DNA from 2 places in the Chelatococcus sp. KU-N122 genome. Region 1 is predicted to be linked to the other one. Evidence: predicted binding sites of a transcription regulator. Region 1 holds the regulator's gene; the other holds the start of a gene.
The links. The regulator PhoB, encoded in region 1, activates phosphate uptake and scavenging genes when phosphate is short. The targets are predictions, from matches to a motif close to TGTCATNNANCTGTCAT.

Region 1 (15,903 bases):
GCCGCCGACGGCGAGCTCAGGGGCGAGGACATCGCCGCCTTCGGTCTCGCCCTGACCGATCTGCGCACGTCGTTGGCGACGAAGCGTGCATCGCTGGTGGAGCGGGCCAAGGAGCAGGCCGCAGCGTCGTCGCCGCCTGCGGAGCCATGACGATCGCTGGCCCCTTCGGCGCCATGGCTGCAGTTCATCCGGCCAGCTAATGGTCAAACAACTTCAGCGTCGCTGCCGTCTTTCCCGTCAGCTTGGCGACCGTATCAAAGGTCTGCAACGCGCCGAGAAACTGTACTTGATCTGAACATTTCTGGAGCGCTTCGCGATGGATGAATTCACCCAATCGCGAAGAAGCGCTCCAGATTCAAAGGGCTCCTAGCATTGCCCTGCAATTGGATGATCTCATCCAACGAGTGAAATGCTCTAGCGGGGTGCCAGGATCATGATCATCTGGCGGCCTTCCAGCTGCGGCTCGCTCTCCACCTTGGCGACCTCGGCGGTCTCGCCCTTGACCTTGTCGAGCAGCCGGTAGCCCAAGTCCTGGTGCGCCATCTCGCGGCCGCGAAAACGCAAGGTGATCTTGACCTTGTCGCCTTCCTCGAAGAAGCGGAGCACCGCTTTCATCTTCGTCTCGTAGTCGTGATCGTCGATGCCCGGGCGAAGCTTGATCTCTTTGACCTCGACGGTCTTCTGCTTCTTGCGTGCTTCCGCGGCCTTCTTCTGTTCCAAGAACTTGAAGCGGCCGTGGTCGAGAATCTTGCAGACCGGAGGGACCGAGTTGGGGGCGATCTCGACGAGGTCGAGGCCAGCCTCCTCGGCCGCGCTCAGCGCGTCGAAGAAGGGTACGACGCCTCGATTCTGTCCGCTCTCGTCAATCAGCTGGACTTCGCGGACACCACGAATGTCCCTGTTCGCGCGGGGCCCGTCCTTCTGCGGGGCCTGCATGGATCGCATCGGTCGACGAATGGCTCATATCTCCTGTTTCGGCGCGGACGCTTCATAGCGCTGCTCCCGCTCGGAGCGGTTCCGCACACATGACCTTGAACTCGGGACATTCGCAGAAAGTCCCGTCAAGTCAACCGAGCAGCGGGCTGCCTCGACGGATTCGGCGGCGCTCATCGACGCCCGGTGATGGCAATATAGGTATCCAATGTATCGGCGACCATTTTCTCCAGCGAGAAGTGGCGCTCTACATGGGCGCGGGCGTGGCGGGTCATGGCCTCCTGGGCGCTGGCGCCCATGGCCAGCACGCCACCGATGGCGGCAGCCAGCGCCCCCGCGTCGCCGGGCGGCACGCACCAGCCGGTGCGCTCGCTGGGCGTCACGCGCGGCGGAAACTGCACGGTCTCCGGCACGGCGCCGAGGTCGCTGACGATCACCGGTGTCCCCAGCGCCTGCGCCTCGACCGCCACGCGCCCGAACGCCTCCGGCTCTGTCGACGGCACGGTGACGACGGCGGCGGCCAGCAGGGCTGCAGGCATGTCGGTGCAGTGGCCGACGCGCCGCACGACGCCGGTCAGCCCGTATCCGGCGATCGCGGCATCGAGTTCCTTCACATAGGAATCACGCCCCTGCGGGTCGCCGGCCAGGATGAACGTGACGTCGCGCAGGCCACCGTCCACAAGCTTTTTCGCCGCTTCGATCAGCACGCGCTGGCCCTTCCAGGCCGTCAGCCGCGCGGCCAGGAGCACGATCCGCTGATGCGGCGCCAGCCCCCAGTGCCGCCGCAGCAGCTCCACCCGCTCCGGCGGGACGGCCTGGGCCGAAAAGGCGCGCAGGTCGGTCCCGCGGTGGATCACCCTGAGCCGCGAGCGTGCCTGCGGGTAGAGCGCGCCGATCAGCCCGGCCGTGTAGTGCGAATTGGCGATCACCACGTCGCCTCGCGCCATCACCGAATTATAGCGCAGCTTGATCGGCGAGCGGCCGGCATATGCGCCGTGGTAGGTGGTCACGAAGGGCAGGTTGAGCGCCCGTGTCGCCGCCAGCGCAACCCAGGCCGGGGCACGCGAGCGGGCATGGACGAGGCTGACACCCTCGTCGAGGCAGATTCGCGCCAGCTTGCGCACGTTGAGCGCCATGGCGAGCGGGTTCTTGGTCCGCGCCGGGAACGGCACCCAGATGCCGCCCTCGGCTTGCAGCTCGCCGACCAGCCGCCCGCCTTCGGTCGCGATCAGCGCCCGTGCTCCCACCGCGGCCAGCCCGGCCGCGATGTCGACGGCCGTCCGCTCCGCGCCGCCGGCATCCAGCTCCGGCACGATCTGCAAGATGGTGCGGCCCGTAAGCGCGTGGGTTGTCGTCGGAAAGTGCGCCATCGTGAGTCGCTGGATCAAGGTCCCGAGTCGAGTGGTTGCAGACGAGGTTGTCTTCCTTCTCATGGCATCCGCGTTTAGGAACTTCAAATGCGTAACGGCATCGGCACCTGACGCAGAGGGTTATGTGGGCGTGAACGACACCAATCCCGACTATCTGGAGGTGGGCACGGGCTCCGCCGCGCGCCGGATCGCGCTGCTGCGCAGGCCGGGCCGCGGCCCCACCGTCGTGTGGCTGGGCGGCTTCCGGTCCGACATGCGGGCGACCAAGGCGACCGAGCTCGATCGCTGGGCGGAGCGCTCCGGCCGGCCGTTCCTGCGCATGGATTACACGGCGCACGGAGAATCACCCGGGCGCTTCGAGGATTGCACCGTGTCCACGTGGCTGGAGGACGCGCTCGCCGTCATCGGCGCCTTCGCCGGCGAGCAGCCGGTCCTCGTCGGCTCATCCATGGGCGGCTGGATCGCGCTGCTCGCGACGGCGACGCTGATGCGCGAGCGACGGCCCCAGGCTCCCGGCGGGCTCGTGCTGATCGCGCCAGCGGTCGATTTCACCGAGCGGATGTGGGCTTCCATGCCGGACGAAGGCAAGCGGGCGATTGCCGAGAACAGTGTCTGGTACCGTCCCTCGGCCTATTCCGACGAGCCTTATCCGATCACGCGCAGGCTCATCGACGATGGCCGCATGCACCTCATGCTGGACCGTCCGATCTCGACCGGCTGCCCCGTCCACATCCTCCAGGGCATGCAGGATCCCGACGTGCCGTGGGCGCACGCGATGGAGGTGGTCGAGCACCTGCCGGGGGATTCCGTGAGCCTGACCCTGATCAAGGACGGGGACCACCGGCTGTCGCGCCCCCAGGACATCGATCGGTTGATCGCCGCGGTGGAAGCGATGGTTGCGGATCGCTGACGGGAGCATCGGGTTCGGTCGGAGCTGCCGCTCCTAACGTCTGCCCCGGGCGATAAAAAAGGCCGGGCGGATGCCAGTCCGCTCGGCCTTCCGAAACCATGAGTCCTGCGCCGGCGTCAGTGGACGCTGACGGTCGTCAGGTCCTGCGCCCAGGCATTCGCCAGGGCCGAAGCGCGCGAATCGGTCAGCAGGATGGGCGTGCCGTCGGCGGCGAGCAGGGCGAAAAGCTCGACGCCGGGCTGCAGCGCTGGCGCCTGGGGGAACAGCTGCTGCACGTCTTCCGAGCGGATGGCGCGGACGTAGGCGAGCTTCTCTTCAGTGTCCGCCAGGGTGAGTTCGTTGTCGCTATTCATGTTGTCGTTCATCTCGTCCTCCTCGCACCCTCTGATGAGCGGTGCGCTTGTCCGGCCGCCTCAAGTGCGCGCCGAAATCTCGATCTTACGCACGATGCGCTCGGCATCGGGCCTCACCAGGTCCACGGACAGCAGCCCATTCGACAGGTCGGCGCCGAGCACCTCCATGCCGTCGGCAAGGAGGAACGACCGCTGAAACTGCCGCGCGGCGATGCCCCTGTGCAGGAACTGGCGCGCCTTGTCCTCGACTTGTCGGCCGCGGATCACCAGTTGGTTCTCCTCCAGGGTGATCTCGAGCTGGTCCCGCGTGAAACCGGCCAGAGCAAGGATAATGCGCAGCCGTTCGGGCTCGTTCCCTTCGCGAGGGATGCGCTCGATATTGTAGGGCGGATAGCCGTCCGACGCCGCTTTCGCGGCCCTATCGAGCGCTTGCTCGATTTCGTCGAACCCGAGCAAGAACGGGTGTGAGAACGGCGAAGCTCTGCTCATCGGCGAAGCCCTTTCGAAGGCACTTCGTAGGTTTTGACCCGCTGTTGCGGCGCCGCGACAGATCTAGGCATTGCCGGCTGTATTTCAAGCGCCGTCGGACCGGCCGGCTCCGCCGGCGCCGGCGCGATCCGCCCGCACCATGTCGGCGAGCCCCTGGGCAAGCGACACGGGCGGCGTCCAGCCGAGCGCTTTGGCCGGCCCGATGTCGGCCGCAAACGAGCCGATCAGGCTTTGTGCCATGCCGGCGCGGCCGAGGAGGGTGAGCGCGCCGGCAAGAATGGCCGGCGGCATCGGCAGCAACTGTGCCCGGCGGCCGTGCGCGGCGGCGAGCAGGCGGATGAACTGCGGCGTCGACACGATCTCCGCGTCGGCGAGCAGAAAGGCCTCACAATCGCCGCCGGCCGGCGGATGCGCCAACCGATGATCGATGAAGGACGCGAGGTTCTCGATGCCGAGGAAGGACCTGCGGTTCCTGATGGAGGCGAAGGGCAGCGGCAGCGCTCGGGCGACGGCCCGCGACAGGGCGCGGATATTGGCCTTGGCGGCCGGGCCGTAGACGATGGTCGGCCGGATGATCGTCACCGCCAGCCCGGTCTCCCGTGCCACGGCCGCCAGCGCCGCTTCGGATTCGGCCTTGCTCACCGCATAGGCGCCGCTCGGCGCGAGCGGCATGTCGGGGTGGATGAGCCCGTCGCCGCCCTGCCCATGCACGTAGGCGGTGCTGGCGAAGATGAAATGCCGCACACCGGCCGCCGCCGCCGCCCGCGCCAGCGCAATGGTCGGATCCCTGTTGACCGCACGATAGAGCGCCAGGGCGTCGGCGCCTTCGCCGACGGCACGATGGGCCCGCGCTGCCAGGTGCACGACCGCCGACGCCCCGGCGAGCGCCGGGGCCAGAGCGACGCCTGGCGCAGCGAGATCGCCGACGGGGACGATGTCCGCGCCGAGCCCGGCGGCGGCCTGCCGTACGACGAGCCGCGGCGCATAGCCCCTGGCGGCGAGATACGCCGTCGCATATGTGCCGACGAAACCCGTGCCGCCGGTGATCGTGATGGTGCCTCGGTGTGGTTCGGCCATGTCTCGTTGCTCGGCCATGTCTCGTTGCTCGGCTGCCGGTCGCGGATGCGATTTGAGTCGTCGCGGCGGACGGGCTATGCGAGCCGGGTTCCGCCTCGATGCACGCAACCGGCGCATCGGGCAAGACGGGCGGCGATGCAATCGCCGCCGCGATGATGAAGGCGTGCTGAAGGCGTTCGATGCGAAGCGAGGTCAAAGAGCCGGATGCATCGGGCGCGGCGCAGGTCACGGTTGCCGGAGACGCGGGCGCGGATGCGGCTGCGCCGGGCAGGCGAGGCGCGGACGATCCGGCCCACCAGGCGCGCCGCCGGCGGTTGTCGATCCTGGGCGGCATCGCCAGCACCGCGTTGTTCATCGCGGCGCTGTACGTCCTCTGGCGCACCGTCAGCCAGCTCAACGCAGCCGATGTGAAAGCCGCTTTCTCGAGCGTCACTGCCCGGCAGACCGGCATCGCCGTGCTGCTCACCTTCACGAGCTACGTGCTGCTCACTGGCTACGACTTCCTGGCGCTCCGGCAGATGCGCGTGCGCGTTCCCTATCGCACGACGGCGCTCGCTTCGTTCACCAGCTATGCCGTCAGCTTCACCCTCGGCTTCCCGTTGGTGACGGCGGGCACCGTCCGCTACTGGATCTATTCGGCCAAAGGCCTGCGTGCCTCGCAGGTGGCGACCTTGACCGTGATCGCCGGTCTCACCTTCTGGCTCGGCATGGGCGTGGTCCTGGCCTGGAGCCTGGTGCGGGAGGCGGGCGCCATCGCGGTTCTCGCCCATACGCGCATCTTCCTGAACCAGATCGTCGGCGTCGTCGTCTTCGCCCTGGTGGCCGGCTACCTCGTGTGGGTGTCGATCAAGCACAGGGCCGCGACGATCCAGGGCTGGCGGCTGGAGCTGCCCGGCTTCCGTCTGACGCTCGGCCAGATGATCCTGGGGGCGGGCGATGTCTGCGCCGGCGCCGGCGTGCTCTACGCGCTGCTGCCGCTCGGCCACGGCCTGAGCTACGAGACCTTTCTGGCGATCTACGTCTGCGCCTGCATGCTCGGCATCGCCAGCCACGCGCCCGGGGGGCTGGGCGTCTTCGAGGCCACGATCCTCGTCGCCTTGTCGGCTTTGCCTGGAGAGCGGGTGCTGGGGGCGTTGCTGCTCTTTCGCCTCTATTACTATCTGGTTCCGTTCGTCCTGGCTCTGGTCCTGCTGGGGGGCCACGAGATCAGAAAGCGTTTGCGCGCGCAGATTCGGACGGCACCTCCGTAAATCGGTAGTATCTCTTGGTTAGAACGCCGCAAGGGGATGCTCGCCGCCGGCTGGGAGGTCGTGACCTTGGCACCGCCTGAGCAACGCACGTCTTCCGAGACATCCTTCCAGGTGCGGGCTCTGCGCGGCCGCTACGTTGCCTTGCGTGCGACGGCGACGACGTGCGCCGTCTTCGTGCTGATCGCCATGGCGGAGCATGGCCTCAATCTCTGGATGCTGGCCGCGTCGGGCACAGCCGTCCTGGTGACCCTGTTGCTGTTCAGGGACCGCATGCCGATCGGCGTGCCGGCCGCCGGACGGTCGAGCGACAAGGCGGATGCTGCTGGCATCGCCGCGCTGATGGCCGCCATTCCCGATCCGGCGCTGCTCGTCGACCGCCGCAGCGTGGTGATCGACGCCACACCGGAGGCTCGGGGGTCGTTCCCGACGTTGCGGATCGCTCAGCCGCTGTCCTTCACGTTGCGGGCCCCGGCGGTGCTGGAGGGGCTCGATGACGTGCTCAAGTCGGGCGAAGCGCAGATCGTCGAGTTCTCCCATCGAGGCGCGGCCGAGCGCGTGTACGCGGTCGCCATCACCCCGTTCGTCGTGGCCGGCGGCGACAAGGGCGCGCTGCTGTTCTTTCGCGATCAGACGGCTGCCCGGCGCCTGGAGCACATGCGCGTCGATTTCGTCGCCAACGCCAGCCATGAGCTGCGCACGCCGCTCGCGTCGTTGATGGGGTTCATCGAAACGTTGCAGGGCCCGGCGCGCAACGACGTGGTGGCGCGCGAGCGCTTCCTCGGCATCATGCGCGACCAGGCCCAGCGCATGTCGCGCCTGATCGACGACCTGCTGTCGCTGTCGCGCATCGAAATGCGCGCCCACGTGCAGCCGGCGACGCCCGTGGACGTGCTGGGCCTGGTCAAGCACATCATGGACACGCTGAGCCCGCTGGCCGGCGATCGGGGCGTGGCGCTCGAGCTGGTGGCGCCGTCCACGCCGGTGATCGTCCCCGGCGACCGCGACGAATTGCTCCGGGTGTTCGAGAACCTGATCGAGAACGCCGTCAAGTACGGCCAGTCGGGCAAGCGGGTCGTCATCACCGTGGCGGCGCCCCCGGAAGGGGGGGCGGCGAACGATAATGAGATCTCGATCTCGGTGCGCGATTTCGGCCCGGGCATCGGGCCGGAGCACGTGCCGAGGCTGACCGAGCGCTTCTACCGCGTCGATGTCGCCGCCAGCCGGGAGAAGGGCGGCACGGGCCTCGGGCTCGCTATCGTCAAGCATATCGTCAACCACCATCGCGGGCGCCTGCAAATCGAAAGCGAGCTCGGCCACGGTGCCCTGTTCCGCGTCATCTTGCCCCTCTTCGGCGACCAGAAGGCTGCCGGCCGCATGCAGGGCTGAGCGCGGCAGTCGTTGGCGGGCAAAGGATCTGCCGTGTCATTCGACTGTCATCGAGAGGTCATACGTAGGCCGCGCAAAGGGGCTTCACTGTACGCGAGCAACTGGCGCGGCCGACCGTCGGCAATGCCTGAGGCCTATTGCAACCCCTTAAGGAGAGACCCCGTGAAGTTTCAATCGTTCATCGCTGCGGCCGGTATTGCCGCCGTCGGCTTTGCGACGCTGTCCTTCGCCGCCGAAATCTCCGGCGCCGGCGCGAGCTTCCCCTATCCCGTGTATGCAAAGTGGGCCGAGGCCTACAAGAAGGATTCGGGCGCCAGCCTGAACTATCAGTCGATCGGCTCGGGCGGCGGCATCAAGCAGATCCAGGCTCGGACGGTCACGTTCGGCGCCACCGATGCCCCGCTGAAGGGCGAGCAGCTTGAGAAGGACGGCCTGATCCAGTTCCCGATGGTGATGGGCGGCATCGTGCCGGTCGTGAACCTCGAGGGCGTGCAGCCGGGCCAGCTCGTCCTGGACGGTCCCACGCTCGCCAAGATCTTCCTGGGCGAGATCAAGACGTGGGATGACGCCGCCATCAAGGCGCTCAACGCCGGCGTGAACCTGCCGTCGACGGCGATCGCGGTGGTTCGTCGTTCGGACGGCTCCGGCACCACCTTCAACTTCACCGACTACCTGAGCAAGGTGAGCGCGGACTGGAAGTCGAAGGTCGGCTCCGCGACTGCGGTCGAGTGGCCGGTCGGCCTCGGCGCCAAGGGCAATGAGGGCGTGGCCGCCAACGTCGCGCAGACCAAGGGCTCGATCGGCTACGTCGAGTATGCCTACGCCAAGCAGAACAAGCTGCTTTTCGCCAAGATGAAGAACAAGGACGGCAAGGTCGTCGGTCCCGAGACCAAGTCGTTCCAGGCGGCCGCCGCCAATGCCGACTGGAGCTCGGTCCCGGGCTTCGGCGTCATCCTGACCGACGAGCCGGGCGCCGACTCCTGGCCGATCACGGCTGCCACCTTCATCCTGATGCACAAGAAGCCGCAGGACGCGGCGGCGGCTGGCGAAGCGCTCAAGTTCTTCGGCTGGGCCTATGCCAAGGGCGCCGGCCTCGCCGAGGAGCTCGACTACATCCCCATGCCCGACAAGGTCGTCGGCCTGGTCAAGAAGGAATGGGCTCAGGTGGTCGACGCCAGCGGCAAGCCGGTGATGCCGGCGGCCTCCAACTGATAGTCGATCTGTCGAATGCGGCAAGGCGGTAACGCCTTGCCGCGTCATTTCACTTCGATCATGCGTCCCGCCTTCGCCCCGTTGGGTCTCTTGAGTGAACGCGGGTAGGGCATGTCCGACGTCCGGGAACGATCACCGATGGCTGATGTAGCGCTGAACTCCAGTACGGCCGAGCCGGCGGCGAAAACCGTCGACCGCGCGTCGGTGCTGCGGGGCTTCCGAATGGGGGACCTCGCCTTCTTCAACCTGACGCGCGGCGCCGCCTTTCTTGTGCTGGTGCTCCTTGGCGGCGTCATCATTGCCCTGATCGCCGGCGCGCTGCCCGCGCTGCGGGAGTTCGGTTTCGGCTTCATCACATCGCAGTCTTGGAACCCGGTGACCGAGAAGTTCGGCGCCCTGGCGCCGATCTACGGCACGCTGGTGACCTCGCTCATCGCCATGCTGATCGCCGTTCCCGTGGGCCTCGGCATCGCCATCTTCCTCACCGAGCTGTGCCCGCCGTTTCTGCGCCGGCCGATCGGCATCGCCGTGGAGCTCCTGGCCGGCATCCCGTCGATCATCTACGGCATCTGGGGCCTCTTCGTCTTCGCGCCCTTCCTGCAGGGGACCTTGCAGCCGTTCCTGATCTCGGTGTTCGGTAACGTTCCCGTCCTGTCGTCGATCTTCGCCGGCCCGCCTTACGGCATCGGTATCCTCACCGCCGGTCTCATCCTGGCGATCATGGTGCTGCCGTTCATCACCTCGATCTCCCGCGACGTGTTCGAGACCGTGCCCCCGGTGCTCAAGGAGGCCGCCTACGGCGTAGGCTGCACCACGTGGGAAGTGATCCGCAACGTCGTCATCCCCTACACCCGCGTCGGCGTGATCGGCGGCGTCATGCTGGGCCTCGGCCGGGCCCTGGGCGAGACCATGGCGGTCACCTTCGTCATCGGCAACGCCCACAAGATCTCGGCGTCGATCCTGCAGCCGGGCACGACGATCTCGGCCACAATTGCCAATGAGTTCACCGAGGCCGTGGGCGATCTCTACACCTCGTCGCTGATCGCGCTCGGCCTGCTCCTCTTCGTCATCACCTTCATCGTTCTCGCATTCGCGCGGCTCATGCTGCTGCGTCTCGAAAAGCAGCAGGGGAAGTGAGAGCATGACCGCGCGCGTATCATTCGCGGGGCGCAAGCGCTCCAACGGCGTCATGATGGGTCTTTGCTGGGCCGCCGCAGCCTTCGGCTTGACCTGGCTGGTGATCATCCTGGCGACCCTGCTGTGGGAGGGCTTCAGCGGCCTCAGCGCCGCAGTGTTCACCCAGAACACGCCGCCGCCGGGGTCGGCCGGCGGTCTCCAGAATGCCATCGTCGGCAGCCTGATCATGACGGTCATCGGCGTCCTGATCGGCACGCCCATCGGCATGCTGGCCGGCACCTACATGGCGGAATATGGCCGGCACACCAGGCTGACGACCATCGTCCGCTTCATCAACGACATCCTGCTCAGCGCCCCCTCCATCGTCGTCGGCCTCTTCATCTATGAGGTCCTGGTGGTGCAGATGGGCCACTTCTCGGCAATCGCCGGTGCGGCGGCGTTGGCGGTCATCGTGATCCCCGTGGTCGTGCGCACCACCGAGGACATGCTGCTGCTGGTTCCCAACCCGTTGCGCGAGGCGGCCTCGGCCCTTGGCATGCCGCGCCACTTCGTCATCCGGCGGATCGCCTATCGGGCGGCTCGCGCCGGCATGATCACCGGCGTGCTGCTCGCCATCGCCCGTGTCTCCGGCGAGACCGCGCCGCTGCTGTTCACCGCGCTCAACAACCAGTTCGGCAGCACGAACCTGAACGGGCCGATGGCGAGCCTTCCGGTCGTCATCTTCCAGTTCGCTCTGTCGCCCTACGCGGACTGGCAGAAGCTGGCCTGGACTGGAGCGCTCATCATCACTCTAGCCGTGCTGACCCTCTCCATTGCGGCGCGCGTGCTTTCTGCGAGGACCCAGAAATGAGCGAATCCAGCGTCTCCGCCATCGAAATCGCGGCCTCTAAGCCGGCGGCCTCCAATCAGGGCCTCAAGGAGAAGATCTCGGTCCGCGACCTGCGCTTCTACTACGGTGACTCGCTGGCGCTGAAGGGGATCAACCTCCCGCTCTATGACCGCAAGGTCACCGCCTTCATCGGGCCTTCCGGCTGCGGCAAGTCCACCCTGCTGCGCATCCTGAACCGGATGTATGATCTCTACCCGGGGCAGCGCGCGGAGGGCGAAGTGTTGCTCGACGGCGACAACATCCTGGCGCCGAAGCAGGACCTGAACATCCTGCGCTCGCGGGTCGGCATGGTGTTCCAGAAGCCGACGCCGTTCCCGATGAGCATCTACGACAACATCGCCTTCGGCATCCGCCTGTACGAGAAGGTGCCGAAGAGCGAGCTCGACGACCGCATCGAATCCTCGCTGCGCCGCGCGGCGATCTGGGACGAGGTGAAGAACAAGCTCAACGCGAGCGGCTTGAGCCTCTCGGGCGGTCAGCAGCAGCGCCTGTGCATCGCCCGTACCGTGGCGATCCGTCCCGAGGTCATCCTGCTCGACGAGCCGTGCTCCGCGCTGGATCCGATCTCGACGGCCAAGATCGAGGAGCTGATCGACGAGCTCAAGAGCGACTACACGATCGCCATCGTCACGCACAACATGCAGCAGGCGGCGCGCGTGTCCGAGAACACGGCCTTCATGTATCTGGGAGAGCTGGTCGAGTTCGGTCCGACGTCGAAGATCTTCACGTCGCCGACCGACTCGCGCACGCAGGACTACATCACCGGGCGCTTCGGCTAGAGCGCTTCGCGGTTGGGTGGACCCACCCAATCGCAAAGGAAGCGCTCCAGGTGAAAAGAGTTGGAGCATTTTTCTGCAATTGGATGACCTCATCCAATTGCGAAATGCTCCAGGGACGGCGCCTCCGGTTCCGGTCGCGGCGGAGGCATTTGAATATCGAGACCGAGAGCATGTGGGTCTTGGCGAGCCGCCTTTGACCAATCAGCACCATGCTTGAACGAACCAGGAGCAGAGTGCGATGACCGAGCATACCGTCTCCGCCTTCGACACCGAGCTGTCTTCGCTGCGGAGCACCGTGGTGGAGATGGGCGGCTTTGCCGAAAAGATGTTGGACGACGCGACGCGGGCGCTCGTACGCCGGGACACCGAGTTGGCGCAGTCGATCATCGCGGCCGACATCCGTCTGGACAATCTCCAGCGCGAGGTGGAGGAACGTGCGGTCCTGACCATTGCGCGGCGCCAGCCGATGGCCGTCGACCTGCGCGAGATCATCTCCGCCATCCGTGTCGCCGGCGACATCGAGCGGATTGGCGATCTCGCCAAGAACATCGCCAAGCGCGCGGTGGCCATCGGCAGCCAGTTCCAGCCGCCGAAGATCGTCGTGGGCGTGCAGCACATGAGCGATCTGGTGCAGGAGCAGCTCAAGGACGTGCTCGACGGCTACACCCAGCACGACGCCAACGTCGCCCTCGAGGTCTGGAACCGGGACGGCGACATCGATGCGCTCTACACCTCGCTGTTCCGCGAGCTGTTGACTTACATGATGGAAGACCCGCGCAACATCGGCTTCTGCGCGCATCTGTTGTTCTGCGCCAAGAACATCGAGCGCATTGGCGATCATACGACCAATATCGCTGAAACCATCAACTACCTCGTTACCGGCGAGCCTCTGGGCCCGGAACGCCCCAAGGCCGACAAGTCGAGCTTCACGACGATCGACGCGACGAAGAGCTAACGGAATGGTGGGGGGATGGGGACACGCATTCTGATCGTCGAGGACGAGGAGCCGTTGAGCCTGCTGCTGAGGTACAATCTCGAGGCGGAAGGCTATGACGTCGACACGGTGTCCCGGGGCGACGATGCCGAGATCAGGCTGCGGGAGCTGGTGCCCGATCTCGTGCTGCTCGATTGGATGTTGCCGGGCTTGTCCGGCATCGAGCTGTGCCGGCGCATACGCTCCCGACAGGAAACGGAGCGGCTGCCGGTCATCATGCTGACCGCGCGTGGCGAGGAAGCCGAGCGTGTCCGCGGCCTGGCGACCGGGGCCGACGACTACGTCGTCAAGCCGTTTTCGGTGCCGGAATTGCTGGCGCGCGTGCGGGCGTTGCTGCGGCGTGCCAAGCCGTCCCACGTCGCCAACCTGCTGACGGCCGGCGACATCGAGCTCGATCGCGAGACGAGGCGGGTGCGGCGTTCGAGCCGCGAGCTGCACCTCGGGCCGACGGAGTTTCGCCTGCTCGAATTTCTGATGCAGAGCCCCGGACGGGTGTTCTCCCGCGAACAGCTGCTCGACGGCGTGTGGGGCCACGACGTCTACATCGACGAGCGGACCGTGGACGTGCATGTCGGCCGCCTGCGCAAGGCGATCAACCGGCCCCGCAAGCCCGATCCGATCCGCACCGTACGCGGCGCCGGCTACGCCTTCGACGAGACCTTTGCGCGGGATTGAGGTTGTGCGGGGCGCCGATGTCGCGCCCCGTCTCTGCCCGTCTGTCGCCGTCATGACCACGGGCGAGCCCCCCTCATGACAGCGGGGAAGCGCACTTCAGATTCGACAAGTTGACGTGCGTCTACCCGATCAGATGGGCTCATCTGATCGGGTAGACATGCTCCAGATTCAAAACGTTATGAGCATTTCTCTGCCATTGGATGATCTCATCCAATGGCGAAATGCTCTAGCTCTAGCGCCTGCGCCGCTCGGGCGGCTGATAGGCGATGCGGGCGTGGTGGCTGCAGTAGGGCTGCCCGGGGGTCGTGCGATTGCCGCAGAAGCGGAACTCGGCCGACGTCGGATCTCCCAGCGGCCAGCGGCACATGTTCTCGCGCAGCTCCGTGATCGTCACGCGCTCGGACATCGGCACCACGACATCGGGCAGCGTCCGGGCGGCCGGCGGCGCGTACTCGTCGGGCTCGATACGCATGCTGACGGCGAGCACGGTATTGCCCTGGACGGCCGGGCCATGGGTCGGCCGCGCTGTCGCTACGGCGGGGCGGGGGGGCGTCCCCACGCTCTTGCGGGGCTTGGGCGTGCCGGACGCCGGCGCCTTCGCCCGTCCCGAGAGGCCCAGGCGATGGACCTTGCCGATCACCGCGTTGCGCGTGATGCCACCCATGGCCGTTGCGATCTGGCTGGCGCTCAACCCCTCGGCCCATAGCCGCTTCAGCAGCTCGACGCGGTCATCGCTCCAGATGTTTCCAGGATCGTTCATCCGCCCCTCCGTGCTCAGCGCCGCCATTGGGAATCCCTCCGCGATTGCGCACGCTCCTCGTCGCAGCGCAGCGGGACCATCACCAATGACCGGTTTACCCACGACATGTCGTGGTTCACACGCAGGACCATACAAGATGACGCAAGTCTGCGCCAAGACCGGCCCCGGTGCGGTGGATGTTTTCCCCAGGAAGGTGACGAAACCGAGTCCGAATGCGCCCGTTTTGCGCCGCCAATGTCGCTATTGCAGCAACAATCGAAATCGCCGCCGTCCGAACCTGTGCATAAAATCGAGGCGCGTTGCAAAAGCCGCTCGCCGTACCAATGTACGCTTTGAAATTGACAGCCGGAGCCGGGTCCCTAGAATAGAGGTAGTGCCGCCCCCCGCTGGGCGGCACTTTGATTTTTGGGGATTTCGCTGGCCGCAAGGCCGTCCGAATTCACGCCGCTGCGGAGCGCTTGCCGTTTGCGTGGGGCCACGCGGCCGGGACGAAGCACTCCAGATTCGATGTGCTGGAGCGTCCATGCGCCCGGATGACGCCATCCGGGCGGGAGCCGCCACCCAGCCGCGGACGGCGGCTTCGACATGCGGATCGGCTCTTGCGAACATCAGCCGATTGAACCGAAGTGATCCCGCATGAGGAGATCCGACCCGTGACCTCGCCGCTTCTGCCGACCTTTGCGCGCGCCGATCTGCAATTCGACCGGGGAGAGGGCTTGTGGCTCGTCACGCGTGACGGCGAACGATATCTCGACTTCGGCGCCGGCGTTGCGGTGAACTCGCTTGGTCATGCCCATCCTCACCTGGTCGAGGCGCTGACCACCCAGGCCACCAAGGTCTGGCATACGTCGAACTTGTATCGGATCCCCGAGGGCGAGCGCCTGGCGCAGCGGCTGGTGGACGCCACCTTCGCCGACCGCGTGTTCTTCACCAATTCGGGCGCCGAGGCGCTGGAATGCGCCATCAAGATGGCGCGCAAGTATCATGCGGCCAACGGCGAGCCCGGGCGCTACCGCATCATCACCTTCGAGGGGGCGTTCCACGGCCGCACGCTGGCCACCATAGCGGCCGGCGGTCAGGCCAAATACCTGGAGGGTTTCGGCCCCAAGGTCGACGGCTTCGATCAGGTGCCGCTGACCGATGACGACGCGCTCAAGGCCGCGATCGGGCCGGAGACGGCGGCCATCCTGATCGAGCCGATCCAGGGCGAGGGCGGCGTCCGCGTGGTCGATCCGGCCAAGCTGAAGGCGCTGCGCGCCCTGTGCGACCAGCATGGGCTGCTGCTGATCTTCGACGAGGTGCAGACCGGCGTGGGCCGGACGGGCAAGCTCTTCGCCTACGAATGGTCCGGCGTCGCGCCGGACATCATGGGCATCGCCAAGGGCATCGGCGGCGGCTTCCCGCTCGGTGCCTGCCTGTCGACCGAAGAGGCGGGCAAGGGGATGACCGCTGGCGTGCACGGCACCACCTTCGGCGGCAATCCCCTGGCCATGGCGGTCGGCAACGCGGTGCTCGACGTGATCCTGGCGCCGGGCTTTCTGGAGCACGTGCGCGCCATGGGCCTGCTGCTGAAGCAGCGGCTCGCGGAGATCAAGGACCGCTTCTCGTCGCTCATCGTCGAGGTGCGCGGCGAGGGCCTCATGCTCGGACTGAAGATGAACGTTCCCAACACGGATTTCATCGCGGCGG
Region 2 (15,903 bases), 4.0 Mb from region 1:
CCCCTCGCTGATGTCGGGCTTCGACCACGGCGCCCACATCGTCGAGCTGACCAACATGGTGGTCCCCGACGTATTCGTGCCGGGCAACCACGAGTTCGACTTCGGCCAGCAGGTCTATCTCCAGCGCATCGGCGAGCTGAACGCGCCGGTCTTCGCCGCCAACCTGCGCGACGCCGAGGGCCGTCCGCTGCCGCGCCATAACGACCGGCAGATCTACGAGCTCGGCGGCGTCAAGGTCGGCCTCGTCGGCCTGGCCCTCACCGAGACGCCGCTGCAGTCGAACCCGGGCGATCTGCGGTTCGGGCCGATCATCGATACGCTGCGGCAGCAGACGCTGGCGCTACGCCAGGAGGGCGCCGAGTTCATCGTGGCGGTGACCCATACCGACCGTGCCATGGACGTCCGCATCGTCAAATCCAAGCTGGTCGACGTGCTGCTCACCGGGCACGACCACGACCTCGCCATCGAGTACGACGACGAGGCGGCGATGGTCGAATCCAACCACGATGCCAATTTCGTCACCTCGGTCGACATCTACGTCAAGCGCACGCCCGCAGCCGAGGGCGCACCGGCAACGCTCGTCTGGTCGCCGGGCTTCCGCATCCACGACACCCTGACGGTCGCGCCCGATCCGGTGGTCCTCGTCCGGGTGCGCCAGCTGGAGCAGGATCTGTCGCGCGCGCTCGACGAGCCGCTGGCCACGCTCGGCGTCGAGCTCGACAGCCGCAACGCCAGCGTGCGCTACCGCGAGACGGCGATCGGTGACCTGTTCGCCGATGCCATCCGCCGCGCCACCGGCGCCGACGTCGCCATCCTCAACGGCGGCGGCATCCGCGGCAACCGCGTCTACCCGGCGGGCTCCATCTTCACCCGCAAGGACGTGCTGACCGAGCTGCCGTTCGGCAACAAGACGGTGGTGGCCACCGTCTCCGGCCAGCAGCTGCGCGCCGCCCTGGAGAACGGCTTCTCCAGGCTCGACAGCCGGGCCGGCCGCTTCCCGCAGATCTCCGGCATGACGGTCGAGGTCGATACCGCCCGGCCGGCGGGGGCGCGCGTCGTATCGGCGCAGGTCGACGGCCGTGCGCTCGAGCCGCAGGCGACCTACACGGTCGCCACCAACGACTTCATGCTGAAGGGCGGCGACGGCTACGCCATGCTCGCCGGCACCTCCGATGCCACCGCCGACACCGGCAACCGCCTGCTGGCCAACGACGTGATGGCCTACCTGCGCAAGCTCGGGACCGTCACCATCAAGACCGATGATCGCATCGCGATCGTCCCCTGAGGCGCGCCTGAGCTACGCGGCGGCCGTCGCGTCCTTCCGGGCCGCAGGCGGCGGCTGGGGCGACCTGCCGTTCTTCGCCGGCGGCGCGGCGGCGCGGCTCGCCGCGACGCTCGATGCGCAGGTGGCGGCCGGCGCCCGCATCCTGCCGGCCCCCGCCGACCTGCTGCGGGCGCTGGTGGCGACGCCGCCCGGCGCGGTGAAGGCGGTGATCCTGGGCCAGGACCCCTACCCGACACCGGGCGACGCGCATGGCCTCGCCTTTTCCGTCGAGCGCGCGGCCAAGCTGCCGCCATCCCTGCGCAACATCTTCAAGGAGCTCGCCGCCGACGTCGGCTGTCCGCCACCAGCGAGCGGATCGCTGGCGCCGTGGGCCGAGCGCGGCGTGCTGCTGCTCAACACCTGCCTCAGCGTCGAGGCCGGCCGGGCCGGCGCCCACCGCAAGCTCGGCTGGGACCGGCTCGCGGATGAGGTGGTCCGCGCCGTCGCGGCGAGCCCCAGGCCTGCGGTGTTCATCCTGTGGGGCGCCGACGCGCGCCGGCGAGCCGCGCTGATCGATCCGGCCCGCCACGGCATCATCGAGTCGGCGCACCCCTCGCCGCTGTCCGCCCACGCCGGCTTCTTCGGCTCGCGACCATTCAGCCGCGCCAACGCCTGGCTCACCGCCCGCGGCGCGGCACCGATCGACTGGGACCTGACGCGCTAGAGCGGGATGATTTTTCTTCGAATCATCATCCCGCTCTAAGTCTTTATTTAAGCATGATCTTTTCCAAAAACCGGCGTCCACTTTTTGGGATCATGCTCTAATCCAGCCGCCTACCGATCCGCCCGCGCGACGGCGGCGTGCAGCAGCACGTTCGCTCCGGGCGCCAGCTCGTCGAGCGACGCGTCCTCGCCGTCGTTGTGGGTGATGCCGCCGCGGCAGGGCGTGAAGATCATGGCGGTGGGGCAGATGCGGGCCAGGAAATAGGCGTCGTGGCCGGCCTGGCTGGCGATGTCCCGATGGCTGTAGCCGAGCGTCGCGGCGGTGTCGCGCACCAGGCCCACCATGGTGTCGTCGAAGATGCGCCCGCCCCAGTTCCAGCGGTCGAGCACCTCGCAGGTGCAGCCGGCCCTGGCCGCCGCCTCGCCCACGGCGCGCTGCACCCGCTCGGCCATGATGCCGGCGATCACCGGATCGTCCTGGCGCACGTCGCACACCACCTGCGCCCATTCGGAGAGAATGCCGGCGCGGTTCGGCCAGGCCTGCAACCGCGGCGCGCTCGCCTTGCCGCCGACGTGGGCGAAGTCCCAGCCGATGTCGTCGACGGCGGCCACCAGACGCGCGCCCGCGACAAGGGCGCTGCGACGGCTCTGCATCGGCCACGGACCGGTATGGGCGGTCTCGCCGCGGAACTCGACGAGCATCCCGTGCGAGGTGTAGCCGTGTGTGACCACGCCGACCTGGATACGCTCCGCGTCGAGGATCGGGCCCTGCTCGATATGCAGTTCCAGGTAGCTGTCGGGAACGATGCCGCCGACCGGCGCCTCGCCGCGATAACCGATGCGCGCGAGCTCGCCGCCCAGGGTGGCGCCGTCGTCGGCCGTGCGCCCGTAGACCCAGTCGCGCTCGTAGACGCCGGCGAAGCAGCCCGAGGCCACCATCGGCGGCGAGAAGCGGGCGCCCTCCTCGTTGGTCCAGTTGACGATCTCGATCGGCCGCCGCGTCACGTGGCCGATATCGTTCAGGGTCCGCACCAGCTCGAGCGCGCCGAGGACGCCGACGATGCCGTCGAAGCGCCCGCCGTTGGCCTGGGTGTCGAGGTGGCTGCCGACCAGCACGGGCGCGAGGTGGTCCTCGCGCCCGGCCCGCCGGCCGAAGATGTTGCCGACCTCGTCGATGCGCACGGTGAGGCCGGCGGCCGCGCACCACTCGACGAACAGGTCGCGGATGGCCTTGTCGGCGTCGCTGAGCGTCAGCCGGCTGAGGCCGCGCCGCCAGGTGCCGATGGCGGCCGATTGCTCGATGGTGGACCAGAAGCGCTGGCCGTCGATGCGGGCATTGGACAGGGTGGGCAGGCTCAAGGTGATGATCCCCCTCAGGCCGCGGCGAGGGGGCGCACGCCGCACCAGTCGGCGATGAAGGTGGCGAGCGCCACCGTCGTCTGCTTGAAGCTCGCCAGATCGAGATACTCGTCAAAGCCGTGCGCGGCAGCGCCTCCGGCGCCGTAGCACAGGCTCGGAATATCGTAGTAGCGCCCGTAGAAGCGGCCGTCGGTCACCGCCGGCAGGATCGATTCCTTGGGCTCGGCACCGGCACCGGCCACGGCGACGTGCGCGCGCCGCATCGCCGCCTCGAAATCCGACCCGGGCTCCAGTACGTAGTCGTCGGCCTGGAAGCCGTTCCACACCACCTCCGGCGGGTTGTTGGACAGGAAGCTGTCGTTGAGCGAGGCGCGGGCGACGACGGCGGCGAGCTCCTGGCGGAACTCGGCCAGCGGCGTGCCGGGCAGCACGGCGATGCGGCAGTCCACCTCGCACCAGGCCGGCGTCGAGCTCGCCCAGTCGCCACCGCGGATCTTGCCCGGGTTGAACTTGATCGGGTTGGCGAGCTTGGAGAACCAGGGGTGGCTCTTGACCCGCTCGTTGAGCTCGCGCGTGAAGGCCTGGATCGCCTGGATGAGGCCGAACGCCGACAGGATGGCGTTGGTGCCGTGCTCGCTTTCCGAGACGTGCACCGGGTGGCCCTGGATCTTCAGCCGGAACCACATGACGCCGACGGTGCCGCGCAGGATGGTCTGGCCGGTGGGCTCGGGGATCAGGCAGGCGTCGGCCCGGTAGCCGCGCGCCAGGGTGGAGAGCGCGCCGTTGCCGGTGCACTCCTCCTCGGTGACGGTCTGCACGTAGATGTCGGAGGCCGGCGCGAAGCCCGCCGTGCGCAGCGCATCGAGCGCGAACACCATGGCCGTCACGCCCGACTTCATGTCGTAGACGCCCCGGCCGTACATGCGGCCGTCACGGATCTCGGGCGCGTAGGGCGGGCTCGCCCACATGTCGAGCGGCCCCTCCGGCACCACGTCCACGTGCCCTTGCAGGATGAGACTGCGGCCCTTGGGCTCGGGCGCCCTGAGCGCCGCGACCACCTGCACCGCCTGTGCGTAGTCGGTGTCCATGACCGGCGAGAAGCCCGGCAGATGCGCCATGTCGACCTCCGCCAGCGTGTAGCGGTCGACCGGCCAGCCGCGTGCGGCGAATTGGCGAGCGATCCAATCCTGGCAAGGACCCTCCTTGCCGCGCACGCTGGGAAAGGAGACCAGCGCCTTCAGCCAGTCGAGCTGCGCAGGCCAGTTCTGCTCCACGGCGGCGGCCAGATCAATCGTCGGTCGGTCCAGAATCAAGACGAACTCCGGGGTGCACGGCAGGTCGAGATCACGTCTCGCCGCCGCGATCCTCGTCCGTCCGGTCCGTCCCGGCAAGAGGGTGCGCGCGCCGCGCAGGGCGGGCTCCCCCCATCCGGTGGCTACTCCGGCATGAGATGCCAACGCTTGCCCTCGAGCTTGACGAGGCGAAGCTTCTTCATCGGCCGGTAGTCGTCGGGAGCGGTCTTGAGGCGGACACCTGGGAGCAACAGCGGAACCACGAAGTCCATGCTCGCCGCTTTGGCCATGATGTTCCGGCGCGAAAGATCGTCTCCACAGAGCTCGATGATTTTTGCCAGAGTTGCCGCCTGAGCATATCCGAGCACATTCAGATAATCATTCTCGTCCGCACGCGGATTATATTTGGCCATCCAGGCGCGAAAAGCCTTCATGTCCGGATCTTCGCTCCATTGCGGGTCGTTGGCGTCTTTGAGAAACGCCGACGATATGAGTCCTTGCGCCTTGTCGAAGCCCGCAGGCTCGATGGCGCCCGCAATGCTGCTGGCGGTATTGGCCACATAGGTCTGCGGCTTCCACCCGGTGTCGTAGGCAGCCCGGATGATCTGGGCACCGAATTTCGGTGTGGCATGGAAGAAAAATGCCGTGGCGCCGGAGGCCTTCAACCTGACGATCTGGGAATCGACCGTCGCATCGGCTGTTTCATAGGTGGCCTCTCCCACCAGCAGCGGCAGCTTGGTGCCCAGAGCGGCCTTGAACCCATCGGCAAAGTCCTTGCCGGAATCGTCCTTGGCGTACATGAGGGCGATCTTCTCGCCGGGCTGCAATTCGAGTATGCGCCGCGCGTAGGCGGCCGCCTCGTCCCGCGAGTTGGGCTGCCAGCCCATGGTCATGGGAAAGTTCGCGGGATCGGCGAACACGGTAGCCCCCGAGCCCAGCAGGATCTGGGGGATTTGCTTACCGTTGAGGTACTTGCGTACGGCAAGCCCGGTCGGGGTGCCGAGGCTGCCAAAAATCAGCGCGACTTCGTCCTGTTCGACGAGCTTGCGCGTCTGCTCGACCGTACGCGGCGGGCTATAGGCATCGTCGAGCGAGAGAAACTTGATCTTCCGGCCGTTGATGCCGCCGGCGTCGTTGATCATGTTGAAGTACGCATCGTGCGCCCTGCCGATCACGCCGTAGGCCGAAACCGGGCCGGAGTAAGGCATCGTCTGGCCGACCCTGATCTCGCCGGCGGTCACGCCCGGCGTCTGCGCGCCTGCGGCCGTCGCCCCGAGCATGCCGGTCAGGACCAGCGCCGTCGCTGCGGATAAACGCATCACCGTGTTCCATCCCTTTCTTGAGTTGTTTTGGACTATGTCGGCACCGCCGTTGTGCGCTAGAATTAAAGCGGCGTTCAAATTTGTCAAACGGCGCGGACGCCCTCGCGCCATGCATGCGACGAGGCACGTGCCTGGTCGCCTTCGAACAGACGGGGTCAGTGCAGTGATCGACCATGGAGCGACGGCTCATGCCGGCAAGGTCAAGAGCAGAGCCCGGATCAAGAGCGCGGCATTGGCGCTGTTCGCAGCCAGGGGAATAGAGGCGGTGTCGACGCGGGAGCTGGCCAACGTATGCGGATTGAAGAACGCCGGCTCCGTGAACTATCATTTCGGCTCGAAGGAAGAGCTGATCGTCGAATTGATCAGGGACGCATCCGCCATCATCGAAGTCGACAGGAACAGGCAACTGGATCTGCTGGAGGCGATGGGGCGCCCGATCTCCGTGCGCGACATCATCACGATATTGGCCGATATGTCGGCGCCGGCGAAGGAGACCAACTCTGCAGGCCGTTATGCCTTGCGGCTCTTGAACGCCGTCTACCAGCAAGACCGGGGGTTGTTGCTGTCCGCCCTGGGCGACGGCGCCGACAGCGGCACGCGCCGATGCCTTTCGCACCTGAGGCGCTTGATCACGCACGTGCCGCCCGACGTGCTGAGAGCGAGGCTGCTGTTGGCAATGGACTACCTGTTCTCGGTGGCGGCGACGCGGGAGGCGGCGGTCGAGCGGCCCAACCGCTGGCTGGAGGTGTGGGGCAAGCCGTTCGCGCACAGCAATCTGCTCGACACCGTCGAGGGCCTGCTATGCTGCAATCCCTCGCAGGACACGCTCGCCAGGCTCGGCTGAGACGGGGGCGCCCGCAATCGTGCCGCGGTTCATCGACGCGCCAGCCACGGGCCTCGCCGGTCCCGTCATCAGAGTGACATTTCCCAAGCCTAGCAGTCAGGCTCCCCGCTTCCGTGCGAGAAACCCAATGCGTGGCCTGATCACGGTTCTCACCGTCACGACCTGTCTCGTCTCGGCCGCCGAGGCGGCGACCATCTATCCCCTGGACCGGGCCGACATCCTGGTGCGGTCGCCCTTCGACCTCAAGGTCGAGTTCGACAAGGTGGTCAAGCCGGACGACGTCAAGGTGACCATCAACGGCAAGCCGGCGCGCGAGGTTCTCGGCAAGGACGTCGAGTTCATCGAGAAGGAAGAGGGCGTCGACGCCTCCGCCGTGCGTATCCGCGCCGCCCAGATCGGCCAGCCCGGATCCTACAAGATCGAAGCGGCGGCCGACGGCGACAGCAAGACGGTGACCTGGAACGTCTACGCCACCCAGGCGACGCCCAAGGCCAAGAACGTCATCTTCTTCCTGGGCGACGGCCTCTCGGTCGCCCATCGCACCGCCGCCCGGCTGATGTCGAAGGGCATGACCGAGGGCAAGGCCAACGGCCACCTGAACATGGACGGCCTCGACCGCATGGCCTTCATCGGCACGTCGGCGACGAACTCCATCAGCACCGACAGCGCCAATTCCATGTCGGCCTACATGACAGGGCACAAGACGGCGGTGAATGCGCTGGGCGTCTACGCCGACCGCACCAAGAACAGCCTGGACGATCCCAAGGTCGAGAACATCGCCGAGGCGCTGCGCCGGGTGACCAAGAAATCCATCGGCGTCGTCTCGGGCGCCGAGATCGAGGATGCGACGCCGGCCGCCGTCATCGCCCACACCCGGCTGCGGGCCGACAAGCCCGAAATCGCAGCCATGTTCCTCGACACCAAGCCCGAGATCATCCTGGGCGGCGGCTCGGCCTATTTCCTGCCCAAGGGCACACCGGGCTCCAAGCGCAAGGACGACAAGGACCTGATCACGGCCTTCCGCGACGACGGCTACGCGCTCGCCACCGACAAGGCCGAGCTCGCCGCCGCCTCCGGCACCAACACCGGCAAAATCCTGGGCCTGTTCCACACCGGCAACATGGACACCGTCCTCGACCGGGAGTTCCTGAAGAAGGGCACCGTGCCGAAGTTCCCCAACCAGCCGGGGCTGGTCGACATGACCAAGGCTGCGCTCGACCAGCTGTCGAAGAACCCGGACGGCTTCTTCCTGATGGTCGAGGGCGCCCTGATCGACAAGCAGTCCCATCCGATGGACTGGGAGCGCGCCGTGTTCGACACCATCGAGTTCGACAAGGCGGTCGGGCTCGGGCTCGAGTTCGCCCGGAAGAACCCGGACACCCTGGTCATCGTCACCTCCGACCACACCCACGGCGTGTCGCTGATCGGCACCATCGACGACGACAAGCCCGGCACCGACATGCGCGAGAAGGTCGGTGTCTACGCGGCCGCGGGCTTTCCCAACTACGAGGACAAGGACGGCGACGGCTATCCCGACCGGATCGACGTGAGCCGGCGGCTGGCGATGTTCGCCGCCGACTTCCCCGACTATTATGAGACCTTCCGGCCGAAGCTGGACGGCCCCTTCGAGCCCACCGTCGCCAAGGGCAAGCAGGAGTACGTCGCCAACGAGGCCTACAAGGACGTGCCCGGCGCCGTGCTGCGCATCGGCAACCTGCCGCGCGAGGCTGAATCCGCCGTGCACGCCGTGGACGATGTCATTCTGCAGGCGACGGGGCCCGGCTCCGATGCCTTCAAGGGCTATATGGAGGAAAGCGACGTCTACCGCATCTTGGTCGACGCCATGGCGCTCGCGCCCGCCCGAGACTGACGCGCGCCACCCCGTGCGGCACCCGGCGATCTCGCGGCGGCAACTCGTGCACGGCGTCGCGGCCGCCATGCTGGCCGCGACGCTCGCGCCGGCATGGGCCGGCGGAGCGACGCTCGATTTCGACGAGCTCTACGGCAAGGTGAGCCCGCTCGGCCTCGCCTTCTCCGACAAGGTCAAGGGGCTGGCGGGCCGCAGCGTCACCATGCGCGGCTTCATCGCGCCGCCGCTGAAGGCCGAGGCCAACTTCTTCGTCCTCACCGAGATCCCGATGTCGATCTGCCCGTTCTGCTCGTCGGACGCCGACTGGCCGGACAACATCGTCGTCATCTATCTCGAGGAGCGGCGGACCTTCGAGCTGGCCAATGCCCTGATCCAGGTCACCGGGCGACTGGAGGTCGGTTCCTGGACCGACCCGGAGACGGGATTCGTCAGTCTGCTGCGGCTCGTCGGTGCAAGCTTCCGGCAGGCGTGACGGTGCCTGCGCTGCGCGTCAGCAATCTGGACATGCGCTTTGCCGGGCTGGGCCGGCCGGCGCTGTCGATCCCCTCCCTCGACCTCGCCGCCGCCGCCCACGTCGCCGTCACCGGCCCCTCCGGATCGGGCAAGACCACCTTGCTCAACCTGCTGACCGGCCTGGAACGGGCCGGCGCCGGCGCCGTGCGCTGGGACGACACCGATGTGTCGTCGCTGACGGAAAGCGCGCGCGACCGTTGGCGTGCCGCCCACGTGGGGCTGGTCATGCAGGAGTTCCACCTGCTGGCTGGCCTGTCGGCGCTCGACAACGTGCTGCTGCCTCAGCGGCTGGCGCACTTACGCCTTCCGGCCGGGCTGCGCGCCAACGCCGAGCGCCTGCTGGCGCGGGTAGGCATCGAGCGCCTCGACCAGGCGGTCGACACCCTGTCGCGCGGCCAGATGCAGCGTGTGGCCGTCGCCCGGGCGCTGGTGGCGCGGCCCGGCATCCTCGTCGCCGACGAGCCGACCGCGAGCCTCGATGCGGAGGCGGGCGCGGCCGTGGCCGACCTGCTGACCGAGCTGGCGCGCGATGTGGGCGCCACGCTGATCGTCGCGACCCACGACCCCTTGTTCCTCCGCCGTTTCGGCCGCGTGCTCCGGCTGGACGCGGGCCGCCTTGTCCAACCCTGAGGGACGCGCCCGATGTTCCGGCTGATAGCGGCGGACCTGCGGCGGCACTGGCTCGGGGCGGCGGCCATCGCGCTGCTGATTGCGCTCGCGACGGCGCTGGGCGTGGTCGTGACCTTGCAGGAGCGCGCGCTGCGGCTCGGCAGCGCGCGGGCAGCGGCGGCCTTCGATCTCGTCGTCGGCGCGCCGGGCAGCGAGACGCAGCTCATTCTGTCGTCGGTCTTCCTGCAGGCCGCGCCGCTGCCGCTGCTGCCCGGCCGGGTGCTCACCGCCCTGCTCGGCGATCCCCGGGTCGCCTGGGCGGCTCCGGTCGGCTTCGGCGACTTCGCGGGCCGCTATCCGATCGTGGGCACCACCCAGTCCCTGGTGGACGGCATCGGCGGGCTCGGCGACGGGAGAGCCTTCGCCAGGCTCGGCGAAGCCATCGTCGGTGCCGACGTGGACCTGGCGATCGGCGACACGATCCGCCCCATGCACGGCGAGAGCCACTGGCCGGCGAGCGTTCACCAGGGCATCACCTACAGGGTGGTGGGCCGCCTGCGCCCCACCGGGACGCCGTGGGACCGCGCCGTGCTGGTGCCGATCGAGGCGGTATGGCGCATCCACGCGCATGGGCCGGACGCCGCCGGCCACGATGGCCACGCCGCCGCGACGGACCGGGCCGCCGACGGCCCGCCGCCTCCTGTCCACTTCGACGCGCCGATCGATCCGGCGGCCTTGACCGCCCCCGACGCGCCGGGCCTGCCGGCCATCGTGGTCAAGCCGCGCACCATTGCCGACGCCTACAAGCTCCGCCAGGAGTGGCGGACGGAGCGCAGCCTCGCGGTCTTTCCCGGCGAGGTGCTGACGCGCCTCTACGCGACGCTCGGCGATGCCCGCACCGTGCTGTCGCTGGTCGCCTGGGGCGCCCAGGCGCTGGTCGCCGCGGCCATCCTGCTCGTGGTGCTGCTGCACGTGCTGCAGCGGCGCCGCCAGATCGGGGCGCTGCGCGCCTTCGGGGCCCGCCGCGAGATCATCGTGCTCGTCGTCTGGCTCGAAGCGTTCGCGATCCTCGCCGCGGGCGTCATGGCCGGCTTCGCCGTCGGCTATGGCGTGGCCCGCCTGCTCTCGGCCACCATCACGGCGACGAGCGGCGTCGCGCTGCCGGTCGCCTTCGCGGCCCAGGACGCGGCGGGGCTGGCTGTCCTCCTTGGTCTCGGCGCCTTGGCCGCCGTCGTGCCGGCCCTGCTCGCCTACCGCCAGTCACCGGCCGCGGCGCTCAGGAGCTGACGGGGCGCCGGCTTGACGGCCTCGCGGCGCTTTTGGGCGCGGCTCGGCGACCTGGGCAGGCTGGGCGGCGTTGGGCGCGAGCATGCCGCCGGTCACAAAGCTCGTGATGGCGCCCAGGATCTCCTCCGGGTCGGCCGGGTTGCAGATGCCCGGCGCGAGCACCTCGAGCCGATGGGTATCCGAAAAGGCATAGAGATAGGCGCCCACCATGAGGGTCAGCCGCCAATAGGCGTCCGCTGTCGAGAGGCTTGGGAGCGCCTCCTGCAAAGCTTCCGCGAACATGCGTGTCGAATCGTCATAGGCGACGCTGCGGAGCTCGTACGAGATCTCCGGCGGCTCGGTATGGAGGCGGGCATGCAGGCGCATGAACGTGCGCCCCCCGGGCGTCTCGCGCATGGCGAGGGCAGGCATGAGAAAGGCGTTCAGGATGTCGCGCAGCTGCGGCCGCTCCGTGCCCGCCTGGAGCGCCTCGAGGCGCCGCACCCGCTCCCGGGCGATCTCAGAGCCGCGGCGCAGGAACGTTTCCCGAAACAGGCCGTCCTTGGATCCGAAATAGTAGTTGATGAGAGCCTGGGTCACCTGCGCCCGCTCGGCCACCGAGCGCAGGCTCGTCCCGGCGTAGCCCTGGTTGGCAAACTCCACCTCGGCGGCGTCCAGGATATCGTCGCGGATGGTGCTCACGCCCTCGGGCCGTCCGGGCCCCGCCCGCTTCTTTCTGCGGACCGCCGCCTTCTTCGCCACGCCGGCGACGGTTGGGCTGGATGGTGCCATGCGTTCGCTCATCGTGGGACCTTCTGTCCACGTCTTGCTCCATCCGAGAGCCTTGGGCGCCCGAACGGAGCTTCTGCTGCGTGAGGTAGCAAGGGAAGCTCCACCGATGATGAGATGTCGAGCACGGCTTGCCCGCAAATTCGGCAGGAGAGCCGGGCCGAGCCCCCCGACGCGCGAGCGGCGGCGCCGCGTGGTGAGCTCCTCCTGGCCTGGGCGGGAAAGTGCCACAGACCGGCCCCCGACCCAAATGGCACGTGAATTGCGTTGATCGGCATCGGCCACCTTCCCTCAATCATGGAATTGACTCGCAAACGGAGCCGCACGTATGATGCGCTTAATTAATTGGTCGTTTAATAAATTCAATCGCCGATCCCGCGCAGCGGGCCCGAGCGAGGGAATGCAAGACGCGCCGGCGCATCGGCGCGACAGGGAGGGACCCATGAAAGCCGCGCTGCTCGGAATTGTCCTGGTCGGATTGGCGGGACGCGCCATGGCGGAGGACGAGATCCGCATCGGGCTGGTCGAGCCCGTCACCGGCTCGGTCGCCTACAACGGCAAGTCCGTGGTGGAGGGAGCCAAGCTCGCGCTGCAGGACATCAACAAGGCCGGCGGCGTGCTCGGCAAGCCGTTGCACCTCATCATCGAGGACGGGCAATGCAAGCCGGCAAACACCGTGAACGCGGTTGAGAAGCTGGTGCAGCGAGACAAGGTCGTCGCCCTCATCGGCGCCTTCTGCAGCTCGGCAACGGCCGCCATCATGCCGATGGCGGCGAAGTACAAGGTCCCGCTCCTGACCGGGGTGTCCTCGAAAGCGGACCTGACCGAGCAGGGCAACCCCTACTTCTTCCGCGCCGCGGAGACGGACGCTCTGCTGGCCAAGGCCTTCTCCGGCATTCTCGCCGACGACCTCAAGCTGAAGACCGTCGCCTACATCGGCGTGAACGACGACTGGGGCCGCGGCGCCGCGGAGGAATTCGGCCGCGATCTCTCAGCCCGCGGCGTGAAGTCGGTCGGGGTGGAGTACTTCGATCACGGCACCACCGACTTCTATACGCTGCTCACCAAGATCCGCGCCGCCCGCCCCGACGGCATCGTCGTTGCAGCCGAGACCCAGGACGGCTCCATCCTGGCGAAGCAGATCAAAGAGCTAGGGCTCACCGCCAAGGTGTTCGGCGTCGGCTCCTGGGCAACGGCCGACTTCATCAACCTGGCCGGTGACGCCGCCGAAGGACTCTACGCGGCCGTTCCATATGTTGCGAGCCTCGATACACCGCGCAACACCGCGTTCGTGAAGGCCTACGAGGCGCAATACGGCGCTCGGCCCGGGAAGTACGGGGCGGCTGGCTACAACGCCGTCAACATCATGGCCGCCGCCATCGCCCGCGCCGGCGGCACCGATCCGGAGGCGATCCGGGGGGCGCTGCGCCAGACCGACTATGCCGCCCCCAACGGCACCTACAAGTTCACCGACAAAGGCCAAGCCTACGGCTTCGAGACGGCGCTGGTGAGGATCGAGGGCAAGGAGCCCAAGGTCATCTCGACCGCCCCGGTGGCCGCCCCGCAGTAAGCCGCCGATTCGGCCGCCGCTTGCCGTCCCCGGCCACCCTTCATTCGCCGGAGCGCCCGAGGCACCCGAGGGCCGCCATCCGCCACTTCCGGGACCATTCCATGGACTTGTTCCTCCAGTTTCTCATCAACGGGCTGATCAATGGCTCGTTCTACGCGCTGTCGGCGCTCGGGCTCACGCTCATCTTCGGCCTCATGCGTGTGGTCAACTTCGCCCACGGTGAAATGTACATGCTGGGCGGCGTGCTCGGCTGGCTCTTCACCACGCACCTCGGCCTCAACTTCTTTCTGGCCGCGGTGCTGGTCGGCGCGGCGATGGCCACGTTCGGGCTGCTCGTCGACCGCTTTCTCATCGAGCGATTGCGCGGCGAGGGCGAGGAGCCGGGGATTCTGTTCACCATCGGCCTGTCCATCTTCCTGGCCAACGTCACCCTGCTGGTGGTCGGCCCCGCGCCGCTGAAGGTCGCCGGAGCCGTCCCCGAAGGCGCCATCCTCATCGGCCCCGTGTTCATCACCAAGCTGCGCCTGATCGCCGTGGCCGTGGGCATCGCGCTCATCGTGGCGACCCACGCCCTGATCCGGCACACCCGGCTCGGCCAGGCCATGCGGGCGACCTTCCAGGATCCCATGGCCGCAAGCCTCGCCGGCATCCGGGTGGCGCATGTCCATGCGGCCACCTTCGCGCTGGGCTGCACCCTGGCGGCGCTTTCGGGCATGCTCCTCGCCTCCATCTACTCGGCGCAGGCCGGCATCGGCGGGCTCGTCAGCCTCAAGAGCTTCGTGGTCGTCATCCTCGGCGGACTGGGCAGCTTCCCCGGGGCTGTCGCCGGCGGCCTGTTGCTCGGCGTCGCCGAGTCCCTGTGGGGCGGCTACGTCGCGACCGGCATGGTCGACGTGATCGGCTTCGTCCTCGTGATCCTGATCCTGGTGTTCCGCCCCCAGGGCCTGTTTGCAACCGCCGCTGCGGAAAGGGCCTGAGCCATGAGCTTCGATTTCCGCGTCCTGCTCTCGCTGCTGGCGGCAGCGATCGTGTTCCCGTTCGTGGTCCACGACCCGTACGTGCTGCACATCGCCATCCTCGTCCTCTTCTATGCGGTGCTCGCCAGCAGCCTCAACCTCGTGGTCGGCTACGTCGGCGAGTTCTCCCTCGGGCACACCGCCTTTCTCGGCACCGGCGCCTACGGCGCCGCCCTGCTGGCGCAGAGCGCCGGCTGGCCCATGTGGGCGACCATCCCCGCCGCAGGCGTGCTCGCCGCCCTCGCGGGCGCCTTTATCGGCACGGTCACGCTCCGCTTGAAGGGGCCCTATTTCGTCATCGTCACCCTGTCCTTCGCCGAGGTGCTGAGGCTGGTGGCGAACAACTGGATCGCCGTCACCAACGGCCCCATGGGCCTCGCCGGCATCCCGCAGGACGGGCTCGTCGACAAGCGCCAGCTCTTTTATGTCATCCTCGCCATCGCATCGGTCTCGCTCTACCTGTGCTACCGCTTCGTCCACTCCAATGCCGGACGCGGCGCCGTCGCCGTGCGCGAAAGCCGGTTCGTGGCTCAATCCATCGGCATCGATCCGTTCGCCGCGGCCATGCTGGCGTTCGTGCTGGGCGCGTTCCTCGCCGGCCTCGCCGGCGGCTTCTACGCCCACTACATCACCTTCGTCGGCCCCGACGTCTTCCAGTTCAGCTTCATGGCGAGCATGATCATCATGGTGCTGATCGGCGGTAAGGGCACGCTCATCGGGCCGATCATCGGCGCAACCATTGTCACTTTGCTCGACGAATACCTGCGCGATGCGCAGGAGCTGCGCCTCACCCTGTTCGGCCTCATCGTCATGGCCGTCGTTCTCTTCCTACCCAACGGGATCATCAGCCTGCTGCGCAAGCTCCAGGGCTCTGGCGGCGCCCGCGCGCCAGCGCGCCCGATCTCCGTCGACCAAGGGACCCTGTAACAATGACGGATGCCACAGCGAAGCCCCTCCTGGAGGCGGACCGCCTCACCCGGGTGTTCGGCGGCCTCACCGCCGTGCGGGATTTCTCCTTCCGGCTGATGCCCGGCGAGATCGTCGGCCTCATCGGCCCCAACGGGGCGGGGAAGACCACCTGCTTCAACATGGTCACCGGGTTCTGCCCGCCGACCTCCGGGCGGATCCACTTCAAGGGTCACGACATCACCGGCCGCCAGCCCCACCGGATCGCCCGGCTCGGCCTTGTGCGCTCGTTCCAGAAGACCTCCGTCATGAAGAAGCTGACGGTGTTCGAGAATGTCCTCACCGGCCATTACATGCAGGGCCGGCAGTCTCTGCTCGGAACCTTCCTGCCGGGTCCGCGCACGCGCCGCACGGAGGCGCGGATCGCCGACAGCGCAGCGCACATCGTCGACACCCTCGGCCTCACCCGCCGGGCCGATGCCCCGGCTCACCTGCTGTCCTGTGGCGAGTTGCGGCTGCTGGAGGTCGCCGTGGCGCTCGCGGCCAAGCCCGAAGCCCTG

Region 2: a site for PhoB is predicted at 6,868-6,884, ahead of ACZ5PO_RS01620 (alkaline phosphatase). Genes of this name have one in related genera too.

Annotation. Positions count from the first base shown of each region.
Region 1 covers NZ_AP043981.1:4,327,685-4,343,587, forward strand. The annotation lists gene ACZ5PO_RS19465 (TAXI family TRAP transporter solute-binding subunit) at 1-150, shown strand, start outside; gene ACZ5PO_RS19470 (hypothetical protein) at 197-334, opposite strand; gene infC (translation initiation factor IF-3) at 415-936, opposite strand; gene ACZ5PO_RS19480 (glycosyltransferase family 4 protein) at 1,107-2,303, opposite strand; gene ACZ5PO_RS19485 (alpha/beta hydrolase) at 2,434-3,213, shown strand; gene ACZ5PO_RS19490 (BQ00720 family protein) at 3,330-3,578, opposite strand; gene ACZ5PO_RS19495 (Hsp20 family protein) at 3,627-4,055, opposite strand; gene ACZ5PO_RS19500 (NAD-dependent epimerase/dehydratase family protein) at 4,140-5,132, opposite strand; gene ACZ5PO_RS19505 (lysylphosphatidylglycerol synthase domain-containing protein) at 5,312-6,382, shown strand; gene ACZ5PO_RS19510 (ATP-binding protein) at 6,449-7,768, shown strand; gene pstS (phosphate ABC transporter substrate-binding protein PstS) at 7,931-8,980, shown strand; gene pstC (phosphate ABC transporter permease subunit PstC) at 9,119-10,117, shown strand; gene pstA (phosphate ABC transporter permease PstA) at 10,122-10,967, shown strand; gene pstB (phosphate ABC transporter ATP-binding protein PstB) at 10,964-11,785, shown strand; gene phoU (phosphate signaling complex protein PhoU) at 12,024-12,740, shown strand; gene phoB (phosphate regulon transcriptional regulator PhoB) at 12,756-13,454, shown strand; gene ACZ5PO_RS19545 (GcrA family cell cycle regulator) at 13,687-14,214, opposite strand; gene ACZ5PO_RS19550 (acetylornithine transaminase) at 14,868-15,903, shown strand, end outside.
Region 2 covers NZ_AP043981.1:351,603-367,505, forward strand. The annotation lists gene ACZ5PO_RS01590 (bifunctional metallophosphatase/5'-nucleotidase) at 1-1,285, shown strand, start outside; gene ung (uracil-DNA glycosylase) at 1,260-1,988, shown strand; gene ACZ5PO_RS01600 (Zn-dependent hydrolase) at 2,099-3,346, opposite strand; gene ACZ5PO_RS01605 (ArgE/DapE family deacylase) at 3,361-4,659, opposite strand; gene ACZ5PO_RS01610 (ABC transporter substrate-binding protein) at 4,782-5,957, opposite strand; gene ACZ5PO_RS01615 (TetR/AcrR family transcriptional regulator) at 6,193-6,804, shown strand; gene ACZ5PO_RS01620 (alkaline phosphatase) at 6,932-8,674, shown strand; gene ACZ5PO_RS01625 (hypothetical protein) at 8,742-9,146, shown strand; gene ACZ5PO_RS01630 (ABC transporter ATP-binding protein) at 9,149-9,817, shown strand; gene ACZ5PO_RS01635 (FtsX-like permease family protein) at 9,830-11,083, shown strand; gene ACZ5PO_RS01640 (TetR/AcrR family transcriptional regulator) at 11,057-11,866, opposite strand; gene ACZ5PO_RS01645 (ABC transporter substrate-binding protein) at 12,294-13,421, shown strand; gene ACZ5PO_RS01650 (branched-chain amino acid ABC transporter permease) at 13,523-14,398, shown strand; gene ACZ5PO_RS01655 (branched-chain amino acid ABC transporter permease) at 14,402-15,364, shown strand; gene ACZ5PO_RS01660 (ABC transporter ATP-binding protein) at 15,367-15,903, shown strand, end outside.